DNA from 4 places in the Rummeliibacillus sp. JY-2-4R genome. Region 1 is predicted to be linked to each of the others. Evidence: a T-box and tRNA genes for the amino acid it is inferred to sense, from the RefSeq annotation. Region 1 holds a T-box; the other regions hold tRNA genes.

Region 1 (5,229 bases):
GCATCAGCGATTGGCATTTCTTCGATAACAACAGGAATGTCTTCCCATACTTTTTCATTAACAATTCGTTCGATTGTTTCTAGCTCTTCTTTGGTTACTGCACCGAAGTGTGAGAAGTCAAAACGTAATCGGTCTGGACCTACGTATGAACCTGCTTGGTTAACATGTTCACCAAGTATATCTTTTAATGCACGTTGTAAAAGGTGTGTTGCTGTGTGGTTTTTGACAATCAAATTACGTTCAGCACGATCTACTTGTGCAAATACGTCATCTTCTACATGCATTTCGCCAGATTCAACAATAACTGTATGAAGTGGTTGACCATTTGGCGCTTTTTGAACGTCTTTTACAAATGCTTTAAATGAATCATTTGAAATGGTACCATGATCAGCAATTTGTCCACCCATTTCAGCGTAGAAAGGTGTTTGTGATAAGATTACTAATACTTCATCGCCTTCAGAAGCAGTTTTTACTTCTTGGCCTCCCATCACCATTGCAGCGATAGCTGTATGCGTTTCTAATGTTTCGTAACCTACAAATGTACTTTCTTGTTTTAAGTTTGCTAGCACTTCAGATTGTACATGCATAGAATCCACATCTTGGCGTGCATTACGAGCACGTTCACGTTGAGCTTCCATTTCAGCATCGAAACCATCTTCATCAACAGTCATGCCAACTTCTGCTGCGTATTCTTCTGTAAGTTCTACAGGGAAGCCGAATGTGTCATAAAGACGGAATGCATCTTTACCTGGGATGATGGTTTCTCCTTTTGCTTTTTGTGCTTCTACTACTTCATTGAAAATAGCTAAGCCATCATGAAGTGTTTCATGGAAACGAACTTCTTCATTTTTAATTACACGAGCGATGAATTCCGCTTTTTCATTTACTTCTGGGTAGAAGTCAACCATGATATTGCCAACTGTTGGCACTAGTTCATACATAAATGGTTTTTCAATACCAATTTGTTTTGCGTAACGTACAGCACGACGTAATAAACGACGTAATACATAACCACGACCTTCATTTGATGGAAGTGCACCATCACCAATTGCAAAGGCTACTGTACGGATATGGTCAGCAATTACTTTGAATGGTGTGTTGATATCTTCTTCACTGCCGAAGATTTCACTTAAATCGATTTCTTCTGGGCGTTTATATTTGCGATTTGCAAGTTCTTCAATCTTTTCGATGATTGGCATAAATAGATCCGTATCAAAGTTTGTCGGTACATTTTGAATAACAGATGTGATACGTTCTAAACCCATACCTGTATCAATATTTTGTTTTGGCAGTGGTGTATAAGTGCCATCAGGATTGTGGTTAAATTGTGAGAACACTAGGTTCCAAATTTCAAGATAACGTTCATTTTCCCCACCTGGATATAGTTCTGGATCATTTAAATCATTACCGTATTTTTCACCACGGTCATAGAAAATTTCTGAATTTGGACCACTTGGACCTTCACCAATATCCCAGAAGTTTCCTTCTAAACGGATTAAACGTTCTTCTGGAATACCAATTTCGTTTTTCCAAATATCATATGCTTCTTGGTCTTCAGGATGAATCGTAATAGATAGTTTTTCTCCATCAAAACCCATCCATTTAGGATCTGTTAAGAATTCCCATGCAAAATGAATAGCTTCTTTTTTAAAATAATCGCCAATTGAGAAGTTACCAAGCATTTCAAAAAAAGTATGATGTCGTGCTGTTTTCCCAACGTTTTCAATATCGTTTGTACGAATTGCTTTTTGAGCATTTGTAATACGTGGATTTTCAGGAATTACAGAACCATCAAAATATTTTTTTAAAGTTGCAACACCTGAGTTAATCCAAAGTAATGAGTTATCATTAATTGGAACAAGTGGCATACTTGGTTCTTGTTTGTGATTTTTTTCTTCGAAGAATTCAATGAATTTACGACGAATTTCTGCAGATTGCATGTTTTTTTCCTCCTTAAATACAATAAAAAACCTTCATCCACTGCACGATAACAGGGACGAAGGAATAATTCGCGGTACCACCCTAAATTATAATAGTTTTCACTATTATCTCTTAATTGACCTTAACGCGGTAAACGACAGTTTTTGACTGCACTCTGGAAGAGCTTTCCTAAAAGGTTAGTGAAGGTTCTCACAGCCAAGGAACCTTTTTCTGAACACACCCCTAAAAGTACTTTTTTCCATCAACGTTTTATTTTATAGGGAATTCAATATAGTACATTTGCTAAAAGTCGAAATTTATCCAATTTTAACTATACCCTATTTTAAAAAATGAAAGTTTATCTGTCAATTATCTACATCCATAAAATCATATGGACTAATACCCTTCATCCCAATCATTGGATGTATGAAATTGACATTTTCTACAGTAAGAATTGCTGTCATTTCATCAGATAGCTCATGGTCCTCATCTTCATATTGTTCATCAACCCTTGTTGAAGGAACTTTTTCTACTTCATCATGCTGTTCTGTTTTTTTAGCTTCTATTGTTTCTACTGTTTGTTCATTATTTAATCGATCACTTAATGTTGTATGTCTCTCTAAATCATCTGTTCTTTGGAATCCATATACAAAAGTATCTGGCTCTCCACAGAGTATTAAAAAATTCTTTGCTCGTGTTATACCTGTGTAGAGTAGATTTTTTCTTAACATTTTAGAATAACTACGCACAATTGGCATGATGACCATTGGAAACTCACTACCTTGCGATTTATGAATCGAACAACAGTAAGCAAGGGTTAGCTGATTTAAGTCTCCCTTTTGGTAAGTAACTTCAATACCATCAAAAGAAACGACAAGTAAATCTGTTTTTTCAATCGTTTCCTTTGCTTTAATAATGGAAATGACTTCACCCATATCACCGTTGAATACATTATTATTCGGCTGATTGACTAGTTGAAGCACTTTATCTCCAATACGATAAATGGTGTCACCAAATGCGATTTCCTTGGTTTTTTCACTCTTTTTGGGGTTAATCAGCTCTTGTAACATTTTATTCAGAGCATCAATTCCAGCACTTCCCCTATACATTGGCGCTAATACTTGGACGTCATGAATAGAAAAGCCCTTTTTTATTGCGCTATTAACAACTTGACCGACCACATTTGCTATTTGATCTTGACTCGCTCGTATAAAGGAACGATCACTTGTTTTTAATGCTAAGTCTTGTGGCACAATTCCTTGTTTCATCTGATGTGCTAATTCAATGATTGAGGAGCCTTCAGATTGTCTGTATACGTCTTTTAATTCAACAGTTGGAATAGCTTTTGATGCTAGTAAATCCTTTAGCACTTGACCTGGCCCTACAGGTGGCAACTGATCTTGGTCTCCTACGAAAATCACTTGGCAATCATCATTCAGCGCCTTTAATAATTGATTGGCAAGCCACGTATCAACCATAGACATTTCATCTACGATAATAAGTCGACCTGCTACTTCTCGCTCTGTATCTCCATCTTTTTCTTGGCCAGTGAATCCTAGTAAACGGTGTATAGTCATCGCAGGTAATTCTGTGGATTCGCTAAGTCTTTTTGCAGCTCTACCTGTTGGTGCTACAAGTACAATTGGGAAGTCTTCGTCTTTTGCAGCATAGTCTTTAGGATTAAGCGATAACCCGTGCAATTCTGCATAGACATCGACGATTCCTCTAACAACCGTAGTTTTACCGGTACCAGGGCCACCTGTTAAAATCATCACAGCCGAATTAATCGCAGTTTCAATCGCCTCAATTTGCGTTTCAGCATAAGATACCCCGAAGCGTTCTTCTGCATCACCTATATGTTTGCGAATTTCAGATGAGGGAAACGCTGAATGCTCTTTGTTTTTTTGCGCTAATTCAGTGATTTTCGTCGCAATTCCTATTTCAGAGTAGTATAGAGAAGGCATATAAATCCTTGTCTCTTCACCACACACTTTTCCATCTTCTCCAAGTTCAATAATACATTTTGAAATATCATCATATTCGATTGAGCAAAGTTGACTGGATTCTAATAATTTTTTTGCTTGGGGTATAACTTCTCTCGCATCTAAAAAAACATGTCCTTCAGATAATGCTGCAGCATTTAATAGATGCAAAATAGCAGCCTTTATGCGATCAGGATGATTCCCAGTGATATGTAATTTTGCTCCTAGCTCATCTGCACGTTGGAATCCAATTCCTTCTATATCTTCTATCAAACGATAGGGATTCTTCTGTAGGATTTGCAGGGTCTCGCCTTCATAAGTTTGATAAATTTTAACAGCTATTTGAGCACCAAATCCCCATTCATTTAATTGAATCATAATACGATCGAGCCCAAGGTTTTGTTCAAGCACAGAGCGGAGAGTTTGCTTTTTGTCTTCCTTTAATCGAGGAATATCATCTAATGCATCTGGATTTTCAATAATCACCTTGATTGCATTGGGGCCAAGCTTTTTCACAATTGTTTCTGCAGTTCGATGACCAATACCAGGAAATAAATCACTAGCCAAATATTGAACGACCCCAGTTTCAGTAGCTGGAATCTCTTTTTCAAAAGTATTAGCTTGAAACTGGAGGCCGTATTTTGGATGTTGCTTTAATTGACCTGTATATCGATACATAGATTCCTCAGAAACTTTTGGAAAATAACCAGTTACGATTATTTCTCTTTCTTTATAATCTGTATTTGTTTCTTGGATTTTCAATTTCACAATAGAAAATAGATTTTGAGCGTTATGAAATATAGTGACAACAGGTCGACCAACAATAAATTGTTGTTCGTCATTAAATAATGATAAATTTTCAGTCAACTCTGTCGCCTTCTTTCAAATTAGTTCTTTTTCATCGCAAGCATATCATGAATATAACGTGCTTGTTCAAATTCAGGTTGTAATGTAAATGCTTGTTTTAAATGATACATAGCATCATCAATTCGTTCAGTGGAAACGGCAAATAACACACCTAAGTTATAGTGTGCATCAGCGTTATTCCAATCTTTGTCGATGACATATCGTAATTCTATTTCCGCTTGTTCAAATAACTCTAATGTACAAAGCAAAATGCCATAAGCTAAACGTATTTGTAAATCATTGGGTGCTAGTTCAGCTGCACGTTGCATATAAGGCAGCCCTAATTTCGGTTGACCTTCATGTTCAAAACTCTTACCAAGCATGTAGTATGCATCTGCTCCTTCAATGCCTTGACGAATGGAACGTTCGTATAGTTTTGCAGCTTCTAAAAAGCGTTCAGAATTATAATATAAATTAGCTA
Region 2 (5,229 bases), 350 kb from region 1:
ACTTAATGTTATTTGGACCAGGAGAACGAAAAGTAAGCAAAGAACCATTCACAAAATTCATTGAAATGATAAGTAATAAAGCAAATTCTGCATTATTTGTTGCAAGTGAACAGAATCAAATAGTTGGGTATTTGATTGTACAAGGTGATTCACCAAAGAGAATTTCACACAGAGCTTATATCGTTATTGGTGTACATAGCAATATGAGAGGAAAAGGTGTTGGGAAATCCCTTTTTGTACATGTGCACAAATGGGCAAAATCTAAAGGGTTTCATCGATTAGAGTTGACTGTCATCACCCAAAATACACCTGCAGTAAATCTTTATAAAAAAATGGGATACGCCATAGAGGGAGTAAAACATGACTCATTATTAATTGATGGGGAGTATGTAGATGAATATTACATGGCAAAGTTAATCTGATAGTAACAACTTTTTAGTTAACTTTCCAATTAACACGATACTTGCCTTATTACTTTTTGGTAATACGAGTAATTGATGGTATCGTGTTATAAACACCTTCTTCACCGAAAGATAGTGTTTATAACCTCCAATCTAATTTTAAAATTTCTTTTAGAACTGAGATATTCTCAATTCCGATTCTCTCTGCTAGCTCTTTCTCTATTGTTGTTTTTAATGCTTCGTTTTTTTCGAAACATTCTTCACCTAACTTAGTTAAATGTAAACTTTTCTCTTTCTTATTGTTTTCTACGTTACGAATCTCGATTAATCCATTCGCTTCAAGTCTTTTGACGAATTTATGAGTAGCTTGTCTGGAAAAATTAACATGTTTGGATACGTAAGCAATAGTTTGTGGTTCTTTATAGATTTTAGACATAATAAACCATTCAGAATTTGAGATATATAAGTCGCTTTGATCACTCCATAATTTCTCAGTAGCATTACGCACTTGAAATAGGCGTTCACTTAATAGATTTACTAAGTCCAAATGTTGAATTTTAGAATCTAACATACTCCTCACTCCTCTCAGTTTTTACTTTTCAAGTAGGTTTCAATTTTACTGTCTATATTTGATGAAAGGTCCATTTAGTTCTAAGTTTAATGTTGAAGTTTTTGAGTCCAATTCTTTCGAATATTACTATATAAAAGTGAGCAACCATTGTCAATTAAGTTGACAAAATTTTTATAAGGTGTATAATTAATTTTGTAAACTAGGTTGATAATTTAAAAATAGAGGAGCAAATGCGATGTTTGAAATTGGAGACGTAATTATCTATTCAGAACACGGGTTATGCCAAATTGATGATATTTGTGAAAAGACTTTTTCCGATGTGACAAAAACCTATTATGTATTGCATCCTCTTTCAGCGGCTAATTTGAAAATTAGTACCCCGGTTGATAATGATTCAGTAGTAATGCTAAAGACATTAGATAAAGAACAATCCGAAGAAGTTTTGCAGTTATTTAAAGAACCTGAGATTGATTGGAATGACGATACAAAACAACGTAATAAGGAATTCCATGGAATTATTAAAAGTGGAGATCGCAAGGAAATTGCGAAAATGCTAAATAGCTTAATGAGAAAAGAACGAGAACTTAAAAGTATCAATAAGAAAATGCATGATCAAGACTCCAAACTTTTAACCCAAGTCAAAAATATATTATTTAAAGATATTGCATTGCCTTTGAATACTTCCTTTGATGCGATCGTAAAACGAGTTGACAAGATGATTGCGGAGTCTTTATAAATCTCGCGCAGGCTACCTATATCTTAGAAACACAAAACAAAAATTAAATACTTTATAGATTATCGGCGTATTTCAAAAAAGAAGTACGTCTTTTCTTGTGTATAAAAATAAGAAATATTTTTTGAGAGGTTAGTGTATTGTTTTTTTAGTGAGGAGAATTCTATCAAAATTGATATTATCAAAATCGATAAAAAAAATCCTTCAGAAATTTAATTCTGAAGGATTTTAATATGACCCCTACGAGATTCGAACTCGTGTTACCGCCGTGAAAGGGCGGTGTCTTAACCGCTTGACCAAGGGGCCAACATGGCGGAGAAGGAGGGATTTGAACCCTCGCGCCGGTTACCCGACCTACACCCTTAGCAGGGGCGCCTCTTCAGCCACTTGAGTACTTCTCCATATGGCTCCGAAGGCAGGACTCGAACCTGCGACCCTCTGATTAACAGTCAGATGCTACTACCAACTGAGCTACTTCGGAATAATTAAATGGTGGGCCTAAATGGACTCGAACCATCGACCTCACGCTTATCAGGCGTGCGCTCTAACCAGCTGAGCTATAGGCCCATAAATGGAGCGGGTGAGGAGAATCGAACTCCCGACAACAGCTTGGAAGGCTGTGGTTTTACCACTAAACTACACCCGCATTATGGTGGGTCGGGACAGAATCGAACTGCCGACACTTAGAGCTTCAATCTAATGCTCTACCAACTGAGCTACCGACCCACAATAAATTAATAGATTATTAAAAAAATGGCGGTCCGGACGGGACTCGAACCCGCGACCTCCTGCGTGACAGGCAGGCATTCTAACCAGCTGAACTACCGGACCATTTTGGTTGCGGGGACAGGATTTGAACCTGTGACCTTCGGGTTATGAGCCCGACGAGCTACCGAACTGCTCCACCCCGCGATAATATTATAAAGTTTAAATGGAGGAGGAAGAGGGATTCGAACCCCCGCGCGGTTTGACCCGCCTGTCGGTTTTCAAGACCGATCCCTTCAGCCAGACTTGGGTATTCCTCCTAATAAATATGGTGGACCTTGCAGGACTCGAACCTGCGACCGGACGGTTATGAGCCGTCTGCTCTAACCAACTGAGCTAAAGGTCCTTAAATATGGCGGCCGAGGGGATCGAACCCCCGACCTTACGGGTATGAACCGTACGCTCTAGCCAGCTGAGCTAGGCCGCCATGATAATAATTGTTGATTTAAATATATAATTGGTGGAGCCTAGCGGGATCGAACCGCTGACCTCCTGCGTGCAAGGCAGGCGCTCTCCCAGCTGAGCTAAGGCCCCAATATAATTTTAAATGGTCGGGAAGACAGGATTCGAACCTGCGACCCCTTGGTCCCAAACCAAGTGCTCTACCAAGCTGAGCTACTTCCCGAAATGGTGCGCCCAGCAGAAGTCGAATCCACAACCTTCTGATCCGTAGTCAGACGCTCTATCCAGTTGAGCTATGGGCGCATATTATAATTATTTGTTCATTGCTTACTATAACAGATGGTGCCGAGGACCGGAATCGAACCGGTACGGTAGTCACCTACCGCAGGATTTTAAGTCCTGTGCGTCTGCCAGTTCCGCCACCCCGGCATATTTGGAGCGGAAGACGGGGTTCGAACCCGCGACCCCCACCTTGGCAAGGTGATGTTCTACCACTGAACTACTTCCGCATATGCTTTAAGTTTTTTAAATCTGGCAATTATAAAGTTTTAAAATAAATGGTGCGGGTGAAGGGAGTCGAACCCCCACGCCTTGCGGCGCTAGATCCTAAGTCTAGTGCGTCTGCCAATTCCGCCACACCCGCTAAGTTTAATTAAAATGGTGAGTCATGCAGGATTCGAACCAGCGACCCTCTGATTAAAAGTCAGATGCTCTACCAACTGAGCTAATGACTCATTAAGAAAATCCATGGTGCCGGCGAAAGGAGTCGAACCCTCGACCTACTGATTACAAGTCAGTTGCTCTACCAACTGAGCTACACCGGCAATGTTAAATGGTGGAGGATGACGGGATCGAACCGCCGACCCTCTGCTTGTAAGGCAGATGCTCTCCCAGCTGAGCTAATCCTCCATATGTACAGCCTAGCAACGTCCTACTCTCGCAGGGGGACAGCCCCCAACTACCATTGGCGCTAAAGAGCTTAACTTCTGTGTTCGGCATGGGAACAGGTGTGACCTCTTTGCCATCATTACTAGACTATTTGGTTTTCTTAAGGACAAGAATAATTTTACCATTATTATAATTAAAAGTCAAGAACCTTTTTAAAAGTTCCTTATTCTTTCAAAACTGGATAAACTTTCATTGAAGTTCTTAAAATAACGTTTGGTTAAGTCCTCGATCTATTAGTATTCGTCAGCTCCATGTGTCACCACACTTCCACCTCGAACCTATCTACCTTGTCGTCTTCAAGGGATCTTACTTACTTGCGTAATGGGAAATCTCATCTTGAGGGGGGCTTCATGCTTAGATGCTTTCAGCACTTATCCCGTCCACACATAGCTACCCAGCGATGCTCTTGGCAGAACAACTGGTACACCAGCGGTGTGTCCATCCCGGTCCTCTCGTACTAAGGACAGCTCCTCTCAAATTTCCTACGCCCACGACGGATAGGGACCGAACTGTCTCACGACGTTCTGAACCCAGCTCGCGTACCGCTTTAATGGGCGAACAGCCCAACCCTTGGGACCGACTACAGCCCCAGGATGCGATGAGCCGACATCGAGGTGCCAAACCTCCCCGTCGATGTGGACTCTTGGGGGAGATAAGCCTGTTATCCCCGGGGTAGCTTTTATCCGTTGAGCGATGGCCCTTCCATGCGGAACCACCGGATCACTAAGCCCGTCTTTCGACCCTGCTCGACTTGTAGGTCTCGCAGTCAAGCTCCCTTGTGCCTTTACACTCTGCGAATGATTTCCAACCATTCTGAGGGAACCTTTGGGCGCCTCCGTTACTCTTTAGGAGGCGACCGCCCCAGTCAAACTGTCCGCCTGACACTGTCTCCTACCCCGATATAGGGGTACGGGTTAGAATTTCAATACAGCTGGGGTAGTATCCCAAGGACGCCTCCACCGAAGCTGGCGCTCCGGTATCTCAGGCTCCTACCTATCCTGTACAAGCTGTACCAAAATTCAATATCAGGCTACAGTAAAGCTCCACGGGGTCTTTCCGTCCTGTCGCGGGTAACCTGCATCTTCACAGGTACTATAATTTCACCGAGTCTCTCGTTGAGACAGTGCCCAGATCGTTACGCCTTTCGTGCGGGTCGGAACTTACCCGACAAGGAATTTCGCTACCTTAGGACCGTTATAGTTACGGCCGCCGTTTACTGGGGCTTCGGTTCTCACCTTCGCTTACGCTAAGCAATCCCCTTAACCTTCCAGCACCGGGCAGGCGTCAGCCCCTATACGTCACCTTACGGTTTTGCAGAGACCTGTGTTTTTGCTAAACAGTCGCCTGGGCCTATTCACTGCGGCTCTCTCGGGCTTGCACCCTACTAGAGCACCCCTTCTCCCGAAGTT
Region 3 (5,229 bases), 1.5 Mb from region 1:
AGAACTTCGAAATGTAACTACTGGGAGTATTAAAATAGGGATCCCCCCTTTAGTAGGAACGCTTGTATTTCCTGATATGGCACTTAGATTTCATACAAAGTACCCTAAAGTATTGTTTGAGCTCGTTGAATTAGGTGCGAAGCGAATTATCAATCTGGTTGAAGAGAGCAAGGTGGACGTAGGAATTAGTGTTTTGCCAGTTCCTGAAGAAAAGCTAAACGTCTATCCGTTTATTTCAGATGAATTTGTTGTGTTTCTCTATGATGATCATCCACTCGCCAATCGTGAATCATTGGCTATTAGCGAATTAAAAGATGATAACTTCATCCTCTTTTCAACTGATTTCACCCTACATGATTCAGTAATCAATGCATGCAAAGAAAATGGGTTTGTACCAAACGTATCGTACGAAACTTCACAATGGGATTTAATAATTGAACTAATCGCTGCTAAAATGGGAGTTGCACTTTTACCAAAATCTATTTTTTTCAAACAAAATAATCCTCATATTAAGATGATTCCTATTAGAGGAGACCCCTTCCTCTGGAATCTTTGTATCATTACTAAAAAAGATGCTTATCAATCATTTGCTACAAGAGAATTACTTAAAATGCTTATTGGCAACTAGCCGAGGAATTAATGAAATAATAAAAAGAAGAAAAAAGCTCTTACCTATTCGGTAAGAGCTCCATTGTTAATATATGATATTGTTGTTAATTCAAATGTCTTCTATAAAACTTAACTCAGCATAATATCAGATATAAAAATAAATACTAGCAAACATTGCTGCGCATCCCGCTAAAACAAATACATGCCAAATTGCATGATTATATGGGATACGTTTATTCTTATAAAAATAAGTTCCTGCTGTATAAAATAATCCCCCTAGTAACAATACCAAAAAGCCTTTTCCCGTGATATGTGCTACAAGTGGTTTATATGCGAAAATTATGAGCCAACCCATTCCGATGTAAACAATTAACGATAAGGTCTTAAACCGATAAACAAAGAATATCTTCATCACCATACCAATAATCGTTAGAATCCATACAATCCAGAAGATTGTCCATCCTATTTTTCCACCCACCGCCACAAGTGCAATCGGTGCATATGTACCTGCAATTAATAAGAAAATCGAGCAATGATCCATCTTTTTAAAAAAGCTTTTGTGTGTGGGAACACTATGGTAAAGGGTTGAACTTAAAAATAACATCATCATAGAAATACCAAAAACAATATAGCTAAATAATTCAATTTCTGATCCAGTCTGATTCGCCTTTGTAACAAGTAAAAATAATCCCGGAAATGCTAGCAAGAAAGCAATACCATGTGTAAGTGCATTCCAAAACTCTTCTTTTTTACTATAACTATTTTCTATATTTACAACTTGCGTCATCTAATCACACCCTTCATTTCTATTATTCAATATTTTAGATAGTGGAAATAGTATACCTTGTCATTGATAAAATATGACAAATATAATGTTATCCATTTAGATATCAACAATTGTTCGATTCTTTGCAAATAGCTGACTGTTGTCTATGAATGAATTTTGTTCTGGAAATTATACCCACATATTATTGACCATTAAACCATTTCCTTGGCCAGCATGAATACCCTTGATATTCTTTAAAAATTTCAACAAGCCAGACCAATTTTGACTTTCATTACCGATGAATAGACTATAGATGGCGTTAAAAATAAAAAATCCTTTAGAATCAAATTGATTCTAAAGGATTATAAGTATGACCCCTACGAGATTCGAACTCGTGTTACCGCCGTGAAAGGGCGGTGTCTTAACCGCTTGACCAAGGGGCCAATATGGCTCCGAAGGCAGGACTCGAACCTGCGACCCTCTGATTAACAGTCAGATGCTGCTACCAACTGAGCTACTTCGGAATAATTAAATGGTGGGCCTAAATGGACTCGAACCATCGACCTCACGCTTATCAGGCGTGCGCTCTAACCAGCTGAGCTATAGGCCCATTATAAATGGTGGAGGGGGGCAGATTCGAACTGCCGAACCCGAAGGAGCGGATTTACAGTCCGCCGCGTTTAGCCTCTTCGCTACCCCTCCGAAAAATGGTGCCGGCGAAAGGAGTCGAACCCTCGACCTACTGATTACAAGTCAGTTGCTCTACCAACTGAGCTACACCGGCAAATTACTATGGTGGGTCGGGACAGAATCGAACTGCCGACACTTAGAGCTTCAATCTAATGCTCTACCAACTGAGCTACCGACCCATAATAATTTCATATATTTTAATTGAATGGCGGTCCGGACGGGACTCGAACCCGCGACCTCCTGCGTGACAGGCAGGCATTCTAACCAGCTGAACTACCGGACCAATTAATGATATGGAGGAGGAAGAGGGATTCGAACCCCCGCGCGGTTTGACCCGCCTGTCGGTTTTCAAGACCGATCCCTTCAGCCAGACTTGGGTATTCCTCCAAAAAAAAAACAATATAAATTGGTGGAGCCTAGCGGGATCGAACCGCTGACCTCCTGCGTGCAAGGCAGGCGCTCTCCCAGCTGAGCTAAGGCCCCAAATATCTTAAATAATATGTAATGGTCGGGAAGACAGGATTCGAACCTGCGACCCCTTGGTCCCAAACCAAGTGCTCTACCAAGCTGAGCTACTTCCCGGATATGGTGCGCCCAGCAGAAGTCGAATCCACAACCTTCTGATCCGTAGTCAGACGCTCTATCCAGTTGAGCTATGGGCGCATATATATATCTTATTTTTTTAAAGTAAAGATTCATATAAATTGGAGCGGAAGACGGGGTTCGAACCCGCGACCCCCACCTTGGCAAGGTGATGTTCTACCACTGAACTACTTCCGCAAAATACATTAAAAATGCGGGTGAAGGGAGTCGAACCCCCACGCCTTGCGGCGCTAGATCCTAAGTCTAGTGCGTCTGCCAATTCCGCCACACCCGCTAATATTCAATTAAAATGGTGAGTCATGCAGGATTCGAACCAGCGACCCTCTGATTAAAAGTCAGATGCTCTACCAACTGAGCTAATGACTCATTTTAAATAAATGGTGGAGGATGACGGGATCGAACCGCCGACCCCCTGCTTGTAAGGCAGGTGCTCTCCCAGCTGAGCTAATCCTCCATTTATAGCCTAGCAACGTCCTACTCTCGCAGGGGGACAGCCCCCAACTACCATTGGCGCTAAAGAGCTTAACTTCTGTGTTCGGCATGGGAACAGGTGTGACCTCTTTGCCATCATTACTAGACTATTTATAAAGAAAGAATTGTTCTTTCAAAACTGGATAAACTTTCATTGAAGTTTCTAAAATAACGTTTGGTTAAGTCCTCGATCTATTAGTATTCGTCAGCTCCATGTGTCACCACACTTCCACCTCGAACCTATCTACCTTGTCGTCTTCAAGGGATCTTACTTACTTGCGTAATGGGAAATCTCATCTTGAGGGGGGCTTCATGCTTAGATGCTTTCAGCACTTATCCCGTCCACACATAGCTACCCAGCGATGCTCTTGGCAGAACAACTGGTACACCAGCGGTGTGTCCATCCCGGTCCTCTCGTACTAAGGACAGCTCCTCTCAAATTTCCTACGCCCACGACGGATAGGGACCGAACTGTCTCACGACGTTCTGAACCCAGCTCGCGTACCGCTTTAATGGGCGAACAGCCCAACCCTTGGGACCGACTACAGCCCCAGGATGCGATGAGCCGACATCGAGGTGCCAAACCTCCCCGTCGATGTGGACTCTTGGGGGAGATAAGCCTGTTATCCCCGGGGTAGCTTTTATCCGTTGAGCGATGGCCCTTCCATGCGGAACCACCGGATCACTAAGCCCGTCTTTCGACCCTGCTCGACTTGTAGGTCTCGCAGTCAAGCTCCCTTGTGCCTTTACACTCTGCGAATGATTTCCAACCATTCTGAGGGAACCTTTGGGCGCCTCCGTTACTCTTTAGGAGGCGACCGCCCCAGTCAAACTGTCCGCCTGACACTGTCTCCTACCCCGATATAGGGGTACGGGTTAGAATTTCAATACAGCTGGGGTAGTATCCCAAGGACGCCTCCACCGAAGCTGGCGCTCCGGTATCTCAGGCTCCTACCTATCCTGTACAAGCTGTACCAAAATTCAATATCAGGCTACAGTAAAGCTCCACGGGGTCTTTCCGTCCTGTCGCGGGTAACCTGCATCTTCACAGGTACTATAATTTCACCGAGTCTCTCGTTGAGACAGTGCCCAGATCGTTACGCCTTTCGTGCGGGTCGGAACTTACCCGACAAGGAATTTCGCTACCTTAGGACCGTTATAGTTACGGCCGCCGTTTACTGGGGCTTCGGTTCTCACCTTCGCTTACGCTAAGCAATCCCCTTAACCTTCCAGCACCGGGCAGGCGTCAGCCCCTATACGTCACCTTACGGTTTTGCAGAGACCTGTGTTTTTGCTAAACAGTCGCCTGGGCCTATTCACTGCGGCTCTCTCGGGCTTGCACCCTACTAGAGCACCCCTTCTCCCGAAGTTACGGGGTCATTTTGCCGAGTTCCTTAACGAGAGTTCTCTCGCTCACCTTAGGATTCTCTCCTCGACTACCTGTGTCGGTTTGCGGTACGGGCACCTCCTACCTCGCTAGAGGCTTTTCTTGACAGTGTGAAATCAGGAACTTCGCGGTAAACCGCTCGCCATCATAGCTCAACGTTATAGAGAGCGGATTTGCCTACTCTCACGCCTTACTATTTAGACGCACATAACCAACAGTGCGCTTACCCTATCCTACTGTGTCCCCCCATTACTCAAATGGTAGGGAGGTGGTACAGGAATATCAACCTGTTATCCATCGCCTACGCCTATCGGCCTCGGCTTAGGTCCCGACTAACCCTGAGAGGACGAGCCTTCCTCAGGAAACCTTAGTCATTCGGTGGATGGGATTCTCACCCATCTTTCGCTACTCATACCGGCATTCTCACTTCTAAGCGCTCCACCAGTCCTTCCGGTCTGACTTCACAGCACTTAGAACGCTCTCCTACCACAGACATCATAGATGTCTATCCACAGCTTCGGTGAATTGTTTAGCCCCGATACATTTTCGGCGCAGCGTCACTCGACCAGTGAGCTATTACGCACTCTTTAAATGGTGGCTGCTTCTGAGCCAACATCCTGGTTGTCTAAGCAACGTCACATCCTTTTCCACTTAACAATTACTTTGGGACCTTAGCTGGTGGTCTGGGCTGTTTCCCTTTTGA
Region 4 (5,229 bases), 1.6 Mb from region 1:
ATCTCGGTGTCCTTAATCCTTGGATAGGTATTTAGTACACTAAAAATTGCTAATTGAAATTAAATTAAAAATATCATTAACTATTACTTCAACTTTTCCATGACTAGCCTTACTACTATTGAATATTGAATTGTGTCTTCTAATCAAATATTCGAACATGAAGGATTAATTCTGCTTCAATCCAGCTCGTTTGGCTTTTTATTATATTATACAGACATAGTTTTTTATCTTCGTTGTTGAGCGCTGTGATGATTCCTCTGTACTCAGTACTTGCCTGCTGATGCCAAACTTCTAGTAGTACTTCTTTCTGACCACAATATGCTTGCATGAGTTCTTCTCCTAATGCTTGCAATGTCCATTCGTCATATATCGGCTTCGCAATTTGCTTTGTCTCCTGTTGCCAGTTTCGCAGTCTTTGTACATGTTCTGGTAACATCATAGCCGTCCACTTAATATTCCCACGATCTCTTAACATATAGGATACCTCCTTTTGTAAGTTCCAATTACTTCTTATGACCTCCGAGCAATTGGGAGCGCTTCACTGCTGTTCCTGCATTTGTATACGATACTGCTCGCAACACCGCTGTTGAGCCATAATGTGTTCGGAGGTGATCCATTGCAGCACCAAGCTTACGGCGCTTCCAGCGGGATGTATCAAAAAAGCTGAGCTGCATAGAATGTTCTGATTCTAATTTTGTTATACTAACACTTATTTGGCGCACTGGGCGTTCATTGTACTGTTCGCTTAATATTTGCTGACAAACGTGATAAATAGCCATCGTATCATTGGTGGCTTCATCAATTGTATGTGAACGCTGAAAACCTCCTCCAAAGGCATTTTTACTATAAGCAATACCTAATGTGATTGTACGCCCTACTTTATAGGCTTCTCGTGCTCTTCTCGCCACATCTTCACACATTTCCAGGAGCACTGCGAGCACTTCCTTTTTAGTGTTATAATCGCGCATTAATATTTGGCTCTTACCATAACTAATTTGCCCTTCTACAAGTGGTGCTTCGCCTACCTTTGACAAATCAATTCCCCATGCATGATGATAAAGTTGATTGCCCATAATGCCGAATCTCTTTTCTAATGTCGCTAAATCAGCGTGAGCCAAATCTCCAACAGAGAAAATCCCCATATTGTTCAGCGTACGTTCTGTTCGATGTCCGATCCCCCACATCTTCGACAAAGGTGTAACAGGCCATAGCTTTCTTTCCACATCTTCAAAGTCCCATTTAGCGAAACCCGTTTTTTTTGCATCTAAATCAAGAGCAAGCTTTGCCAAAAGCATATTCGGTCCCATTCCTACAGTGCTTGGTATTTCAAATTGCCGATAAAGTTCTTCTTGGATTTTGTGTGCTGTTTCAACCGGATCTCCCCACAGTTTCTCTGTCCCTGTGAGATCAACAAAACTTTCATCAATGCTATATACATGAATTGCTTCCTTTGGTACATAGCTATGAAGTAGCTTTGTAATTTCGACGGACATGCGGACAAAGTATTCCATCTTTGGTTCAAACAAATGAATATCTGGATGCTTCGGTATTTCATAAACCCTTGTTCCTGTCTTCACTTGAAATCGTTTTTTCATAAGCGGAGAAGCAGCAAGAACAATACTACCTTTTTGCTGAAAATTCCCTACAACAGCGATGGCCTCTTTTAGTACATCCAAATGAGCCCAAGATGCCATACAACTAGCATAAAAGCATTTCATATCTACACACATAATCGACCTTCTCGGCATATTCTCATACATCTATAGCACCTCCAAAAAGAACATTTGTTCTTATTTTAAAATGAGATACATGAGATGACAAGTGGGAAGTAGTGTTTTTCCAACAATTGGCGATAACAGGAGATTATACAATCAGAGAAGTTATAATCGAATTTACATACATACATTAAAAATAAAAAAATCCTTTAGAATCAAAATGATTCTAAAGGATTTTTAAGTATGACCCCTACGAGATTCGAACTCGTGTTACCGCCGTGAAAGGGCGGTGTCTTAACCGCTTGACCAAGGGGCCAATATGGCTCCGAAGGCAGGACTCGAACCTGCGACCCTCTGATTAACAGTCAGATGCTGCTACCAACTGAGCTACTTCGGAATAATTAAATGGTGGGCCTAAATGGACTCGAACCATCGACCTCACGCTTATCAGGCGTGCGCTCTAACCAGCTGAGCTATAGGCCCATAAATGGAGCGGGTGAGGAGAATCGAACTCCCGACAACAGCTTGGAAGGCTGTGGTTTTACCACTAAACTACACCCGCATTATGGTGGGTCGGGACAGAATCGAACTGCCGACACTTAGAGCTTCAATCTAATGCTCTACCAACTGAGCTACCGACCCACAATAATATATTAAATCATTTATAGAATGGCGGTCCGGACGGGACTCGAACCCGCGACCTCCTGCGTGACAGGCAGGCATTCTAACCAGCTGAACTACCGGACCATTTGGTTGCGGGGACAGGATTTGAACCTGTGACCTTCGGGTTATGAGCCCGACGAGCTACCGAACTGCTCCACCCCGCGATAATATTATAAAGTTTAAATGGAGGAGGAAGAGGGATTCGAACCCCCGCGCGGTTTGACCCGCCTGTCGGTTTTCAAGACCGATCCCTTCAGCCAGACTTGGGTATTCCTCCAGAGTTTATGGCGGCCGAGGGGATCGAACCCCCGACCTTACGGGTATGAACCGTACGCTCTAGCCAGCTGAGCTAGGCCGCCATAATATAATTTAAATATAAAATTGGTGGAGCCTAGCGGGATCGAACCGCTGACCTCCTGCGTGCAAGGCAGGCGCTCTCCCAGCTGAGCTAAGGCCCCAAAGATCTTAAATATTATGAAATAATCGGGAAGACAGGATTCGAACCTGCGACCCCTTGGTCCCAAACCAAGTGCTCTACCAAGCTGAGCTACTTCCCGGATATGGTGCGCCCAGCAGAAGTCGAATCCACAACCTTCTGATCCGTAGTCAGACGCTCTATCCAGTTGAGCTATGGGCGCATATTATACAATAGTCATTGTACATATGTTAAATAAAAATGGTGCCGAGGACCGGAATCGAACCGGTACGGTAGTCACCTACCGCAGGATTTTAAGTCCTGTGCGTCTGCCAGTTCCGCCACCCCGGCATATTTGGAGCGGAAGACGGGGTTCGAACCCGCGACCCCCACCTTGGCAAGGTGATGTTCTACCACTGAACTACTTCCGCATATGCTTTACGTTTTTTTAAATCTGGCAATTATATAGTTTTAAAATAAATGGTGCGGGTGAAGGGAGTCGAACCCCCACGCCTTGCGGCGCTAGATCCTAAGTCTAGTGCGTCTGCCAATTCCGCCACACCCGCTAATATTTTATTAAAATGATGAGTCATGCAGGATTCGAACCAGCGACCCTCTGATTAAAAGTCAGATGCTCTACCAACTGAGCTAATGACTCATTTTAAAATAGAATATGGTGCCGGCGAAAGGAGTCGAACCCTCGACCTACTGATTACAAGTCAGTTGCTCTACCAACTGAGCTACACCGGCAAATTAAAATATGGTGGAGGATGACGGGATCGAACCGCCGACCCCCTGCTTGTAAGGCAGGTGCTCTCCCAGCTGAGCTAATCCTCCATATGTACAGCCTAGCAACGTCCTACTCTCGCAGGGGGACAGCCCCCAACTACCATTGGCGCTAAAGAGCTTAACTTCTGTGTTCGGCATGGGAACAGGTGTGACCTCTTTGCCATCATTACTAGACTATTTATAAAGAAAGAATTGTTCTTTCAAAACTGGATAAACTTTCATTGAAGTTCTTAAAATAACGTTTGGTTAAGTCCTCGATCTATTAGTATTCGTCAGCTCCATGTGTCACCACACTTCCACCTCGAACCTATCTACCTTGTCGTCTTCAAGGGATCTTACTTACTTGCGTAATGGGAAATCTCATCTTGAGGGGGGCTTCATGCTTAGATGCTTTCAGCACTTATCCCGTCCACACATAGCTACCCAGCGATGCTCTTGGCAGAACAACTGGTACACCAGCGGTGTGTCCATCCCGGTCCTCTCGTACTAAGGACAGCTCCTCTCAAATTTCCTACGCCCACGACGGATAGGGACCGAACTGTCTCACGACGTTCTGAACCCAGCTCGCGTACCGCTTTAATGGGCGAACAGCCCAACCCTTGGGACCGACTACAGCCCCAGGATGCGATGAGCCGACATCGAGGTGCCAAACCTCCCCGTCGATGTGGACTCTTGGGGGAGATAAGCCTGTTATCCCCGGGGTAGCTTTTATCCGTTGAGCGATGGCCCTTCCATGCGGAACCACCGGATCACTAAGCCCGTCTTTCGACCCTGCTCGACTTGTAGGTCTCGCAGTCAAGCTCCCTTGTGCCTTTACACTCTGCGAATGATTTCCAACCATTCTGAGGGAACCTTTGGGCGCCTCCGTTACTCTTTAGGAGGCGACCGCCCCAGTCAAACTGTCCGCCTGACACTGTCTCCTACCCCGATATAGGGGTACGGGTTAGAATTTCAATACAGCTGGGGTAGTATCCCAAGGACGCCTCCACCGAAGCTGGCGCTCCGGTATCTCAGGCTCCTACCTATCCTGTACAAGCTGTACCAAAATTCAATATCAGGCTACAGTAAAGCTCCACGGGGTCTTTCCGTCCTGTCGCGGGTAACCTGCATCTTCACAGGTACTATAATTTCACCGAGTCTCTCGTTGAGACAGTGCCCAGATCGTTACGCCTTTCGTGCGGGTCGGAACTTACCCGACAAGGAATTTCGCTACCTTAGGACCGTTATAGTTACGGCCGCCGTTTACTGGGGCTTCGGTTCTCACCTTCGCTTACGCTAAGCAATCCCCTTAACCTTCCAGCACCGGGCAGGCGTCAGCCCCTATACGTCACCTTACGGTTTTGCAGAGACCTGTGTTTTTGCTAAACAGTCGCCTGGGCCTATTCACTGCGGCTCTCTCGGGCTTGCACCCTACTAGAGCACCCCTTCTCCCGAAGTTACGGGGTCATTTTGCCGAGTTCCTTAACGAGAGTTCTCTCGCTCACCTTAGGATTCTCTCCTCGACTACCTGTGTCGGTTTGCGGTACGGGCACCTCCTACCTCGCTAGAGGCTTTTCTTGACAGTGTGAAATCAGGAACTTCGCGGTAAACCGCTCGCCATCATAGCTCAACGTTATAGAGAGCGGATTTGCCTACTCTCACGCCTTA

Evidence for each region. A T-box is a leader RNA that pairs with one kind of tRNA and senses whether it is charged. The one in region 1 lies ahead of alaS (alanine--tRNA ligase), so its partner is inferred to be a tRNA-Ala.
Region 2: it encodes a tRNA-Ala, which carries the amino acid that the T-box ahead of alaS (alanine--tRNA ligase) is inferred to sense. The anticodon was not compared.
Region 3: it encodes a tRNA-Ala, which carries the amino acid that the T-box ahead of alaS (alanine--tRNA ligase) is inferred to sense. The anticodon was not compared.
Region 4: it encodes a tRNA-Ala, which carries the amino acid that the T-box ahead of alaS (alanine--tRNA ligase) is inferred to sense. The anticodon was not compared.

What each region holds. Positions count from the first base shown of each region.
Region 1 is NZ_CM132623.1:2,741,134-2,746,362, forward strand. Features, by position in the region: gene alaS (alanine--tRNA ligase) at 1-1,940, opposite strand, end outside; T-box leader at 1,990-2,195, opposite strand; gene recD2 (SF1B family DNA helicase RecD2) at 2,286-4,769, opposite strand; gene ACWV26_RS13485 (tetratricopeptide repeat protein) at 4,790-5,229, opposite strand, start outside.
Region 2 is NZ_CM132623.1:3,095,236-3,100,464, forward strand. Features, by position in the region: gene ACWV26_RS15095 (N-acetyltransferase family protein) at 1-422, shown strand, start outside; gene ACWV26_RS15100 (MarR family winged helix-turn-helix transcriptional regulator) at 541-972, opposite strand; gene ACWV26_RS15105 (CarD family transcriptional regulator) at 1,208-1,708, shown strand; tRNA gene ACWV26_RS15110 (tRNA-Glu) at 1,940-2,011, opposite strand; tRNA gene ACWV26_RS15115 (tRNA-Ser) at 2,016-2,106, opposite strand; tRNA gene ACWV26_RS15120 (tRNA-Asn) at 2,110-2,186, opposite strand; tRNA gene ACWV26_RS15125 (tRNA-Ile) at 2,196-2,272, opposite strand; tRNA gene ACWV26_RS15130 (tRNA-Gly) at 2,278-2,351, opposite strand; tRNA gene ACWV26_RS15135 (tRNA-Phe) at 2,356-2,431, opposite strand; tRNA gene ACWV26_RS15140 (tRNA-Asp) at 2,460-2,536, opposite strand; tRNA gene ACWV26_RS15145 (tRNA-Met) at 2,541-2,617, opposite strand; tRNA gene ACWV26_RS15150 (tRNA-Ser) at 2,638-2,730, opposite strand; tRNA gene ACWV26_RS15155 (tRNA-Ile) at 2,740-2,816, opposite strand; tRNA gene ACWV26_RS15160 (tRNA-Met) at 2,824-2,897, opposite strand; tRNA gene ACWV26_RS15165 (tRNA-Ala) at 2,929-3,004, opposite strand; tRNA gene ACWV26_RS15170 (tRNA-Pro) at 3,019-3,095, opposite strand; tRNA gene ACWV26_RS15175 (tRNA-Arg) at 3,099-3,175, opposite strand; tRNA gene ACWV26_RS15180 (tRNA-Leu) at 3,213-3,301, opposite strand; tRNA gene ACWV26_RS15185 (tRNA-Gly) at 3,307-3,381, opposite strand; tRNA gene ACWV26_RS15190 (tRNA-Leu) at 3,431-3,515, opposite strand; tRNA gene ACWV26_RS15195 (tRNA-Lys) at 3,531-3,606, opposite strand; tRNA gene ACWV26_RS15200 (tRNA-Thr) at 3,621-3,696, opposite strand; tRNA gene ACWV26_RS15205 (tRNA-Val) at 3,706-3,781, opposite strand; rRNA gene rrf (5S ribosomal RNA) at 3,791-3,907, opposite strand; rRNA gene ACWV26_RS15215 (23S ribosomal RNA) at 4,034-5,229, opposite strand, start outside.
Region 3 is NZ_CM132623.1:210,492-215,720, reverse strand. Features, by position in the region: gene ACWV26_RS01060 (LysR family transcriptional regulator) at 1-628, shown strand, start outside; gene trhA (PAQR family membrane homeostasis protein TrhA) at 755-1,396, opposite strand; tRNA gene ACWV26_RS01050 (tRNA-Glu) at 1,747-1,818, opposite strand; tRNA gene ACWV26_RS01045 (tRNA-Asn) at 1,823-1,899, opposite strand; tRNA gene ACWV26_RS01040 (tRNA-Ile) at 1,909-1,985, opposite strand; tRNA gene ACWV26_RS01035 (tRNA-Tyr) at 1,994-2,077, opposite strand; tRNA gene ACWV26_RS01030 (tRNA-Thr) at 2,084-2,159, opposite strand; tRNA gene ACWV26_RS01025 (tRNA-Phe) at 2,169-2,244, opposite strand; tRNA gene ACWV26_RS01020 (tRNA-Asp) at 2,272-2,348, opposite strand; tRNA gene ACWV26_RS01015 (tRNA-Ser) at 2,360-2,452, opposite strand; tRNA gene ACWV26_RS01010 (tRNA-Ala) at 2,473-2,548, opposite strand; tRNA gene ACWV26_RS01005 (tRNA-Pro) at 2,571-2,647, opposite strand; tRNA gene ACWV26_RS01000 (tRNA-Arg) at 2,652-2,728, opposite strand; tRNA gene ACWV26_RS00995 (tRNA-Gly) at 2,771-2,845, opposite strand; tRNA gene ACWV26_RS00990 (tRNA-Leu) at 2,861-2,942, opposite strand; tRNA gene ACWV26_RS00985 (tRNA-Lys) at 2,959-3,034, opposite strand; tRNA gene ACWV26_RS00980 (tRNA-Val) at 3,047-3,122, opposite strand; rRNA gene rrf (5S ribosomal RNA) at 3,130-3,246, opposite strand; rRNA gene ACWV26_RS00970 (23S ribosomal RNA) at 3,315-5,229, opposite strand, start outside.
Region 4 is NZ_CM132623.1:324,540-329,768, reverse strand. Features, by position in the region: gene ACWV26_RS01640 (YolD-like family protein) at 140-475, opposite strand; gene ACWV26_RS01635 (Y-family DNA polymerase) at 504-1,760, opposite strand; tRNA gene ACWV26_RS01630 (tRNA-Glu) at 1,960-2,031, opposite strand; tRNA gene ACWV26_RS01625 (tRNA-Asn) at 2,036-2,112, opposite strand; tRNA gene ACWV26_RS01620 (tRNA-Ile) at 2,122-2,198, opposite strand; tRNA gene ACWV26_RS01615 (tRNA-Gly) at 2,204-2,277, opposite strand; tRNA gene ACWV26_RS01610 (tRNA-Phe) at 2,282-2,357, opposite strand; tRNA gene ACWV26_RS01605 (tRNA-Asp) at 2,386-2,462, opposite strand; tRNA gene ACWV26_RS01600 (tRNA-Met) at 2,466-2,542, opposite strand; tRNA gene ACWV26_RS01595 (tRNA-Ser) at 2,563-2,655, opposite strand; tRNA gene ACWV26_RS01590 (tRNA-Met) at 2,664-2,737, opposite strand; tRNA gene ACWV26_RS01585 (tRNA-Ala) at 2,761-2,836, opposite strand; tRNA gene ACWV26_RS01580 (tRNA-Pro) at 2,862-2,935, opposite strand; tRNA gene ACWV26_RS01575 (tRNA-Arg) at 2,940-3,016, opposite strand; tRNA gene ACWV26_RS01570 (tRNA-Leu) at 3,056-3,144, opposite strand; tRNA gene ACWV26_RS01565 (tRNA-Gly) at 3,150-3,224, opposite strand; tRNA gene ACWV26_RS01560 (tRNA-Leu) at 3,275-3,359, opposite strand; tRNA gene ACWV26_RS01555 (tRNA-Lys) at 3,379-3,451, opposite strand; tRNA gene ACWV26_RS01550 (tRNA-Thr) at 3,468-3,543, opposite strand; tRNA gene ACWV26_RS01545 (tRNA-Val) at 3,555-3,630, opposite strand; rRNA gene rrf (5S ribosomal RNA) at 3,640-3,756, opposite strand; rRNA gene ACWV26_RS01535 (23S ribosomal RNA) at 3,825-5,229, opposite strand, start outside.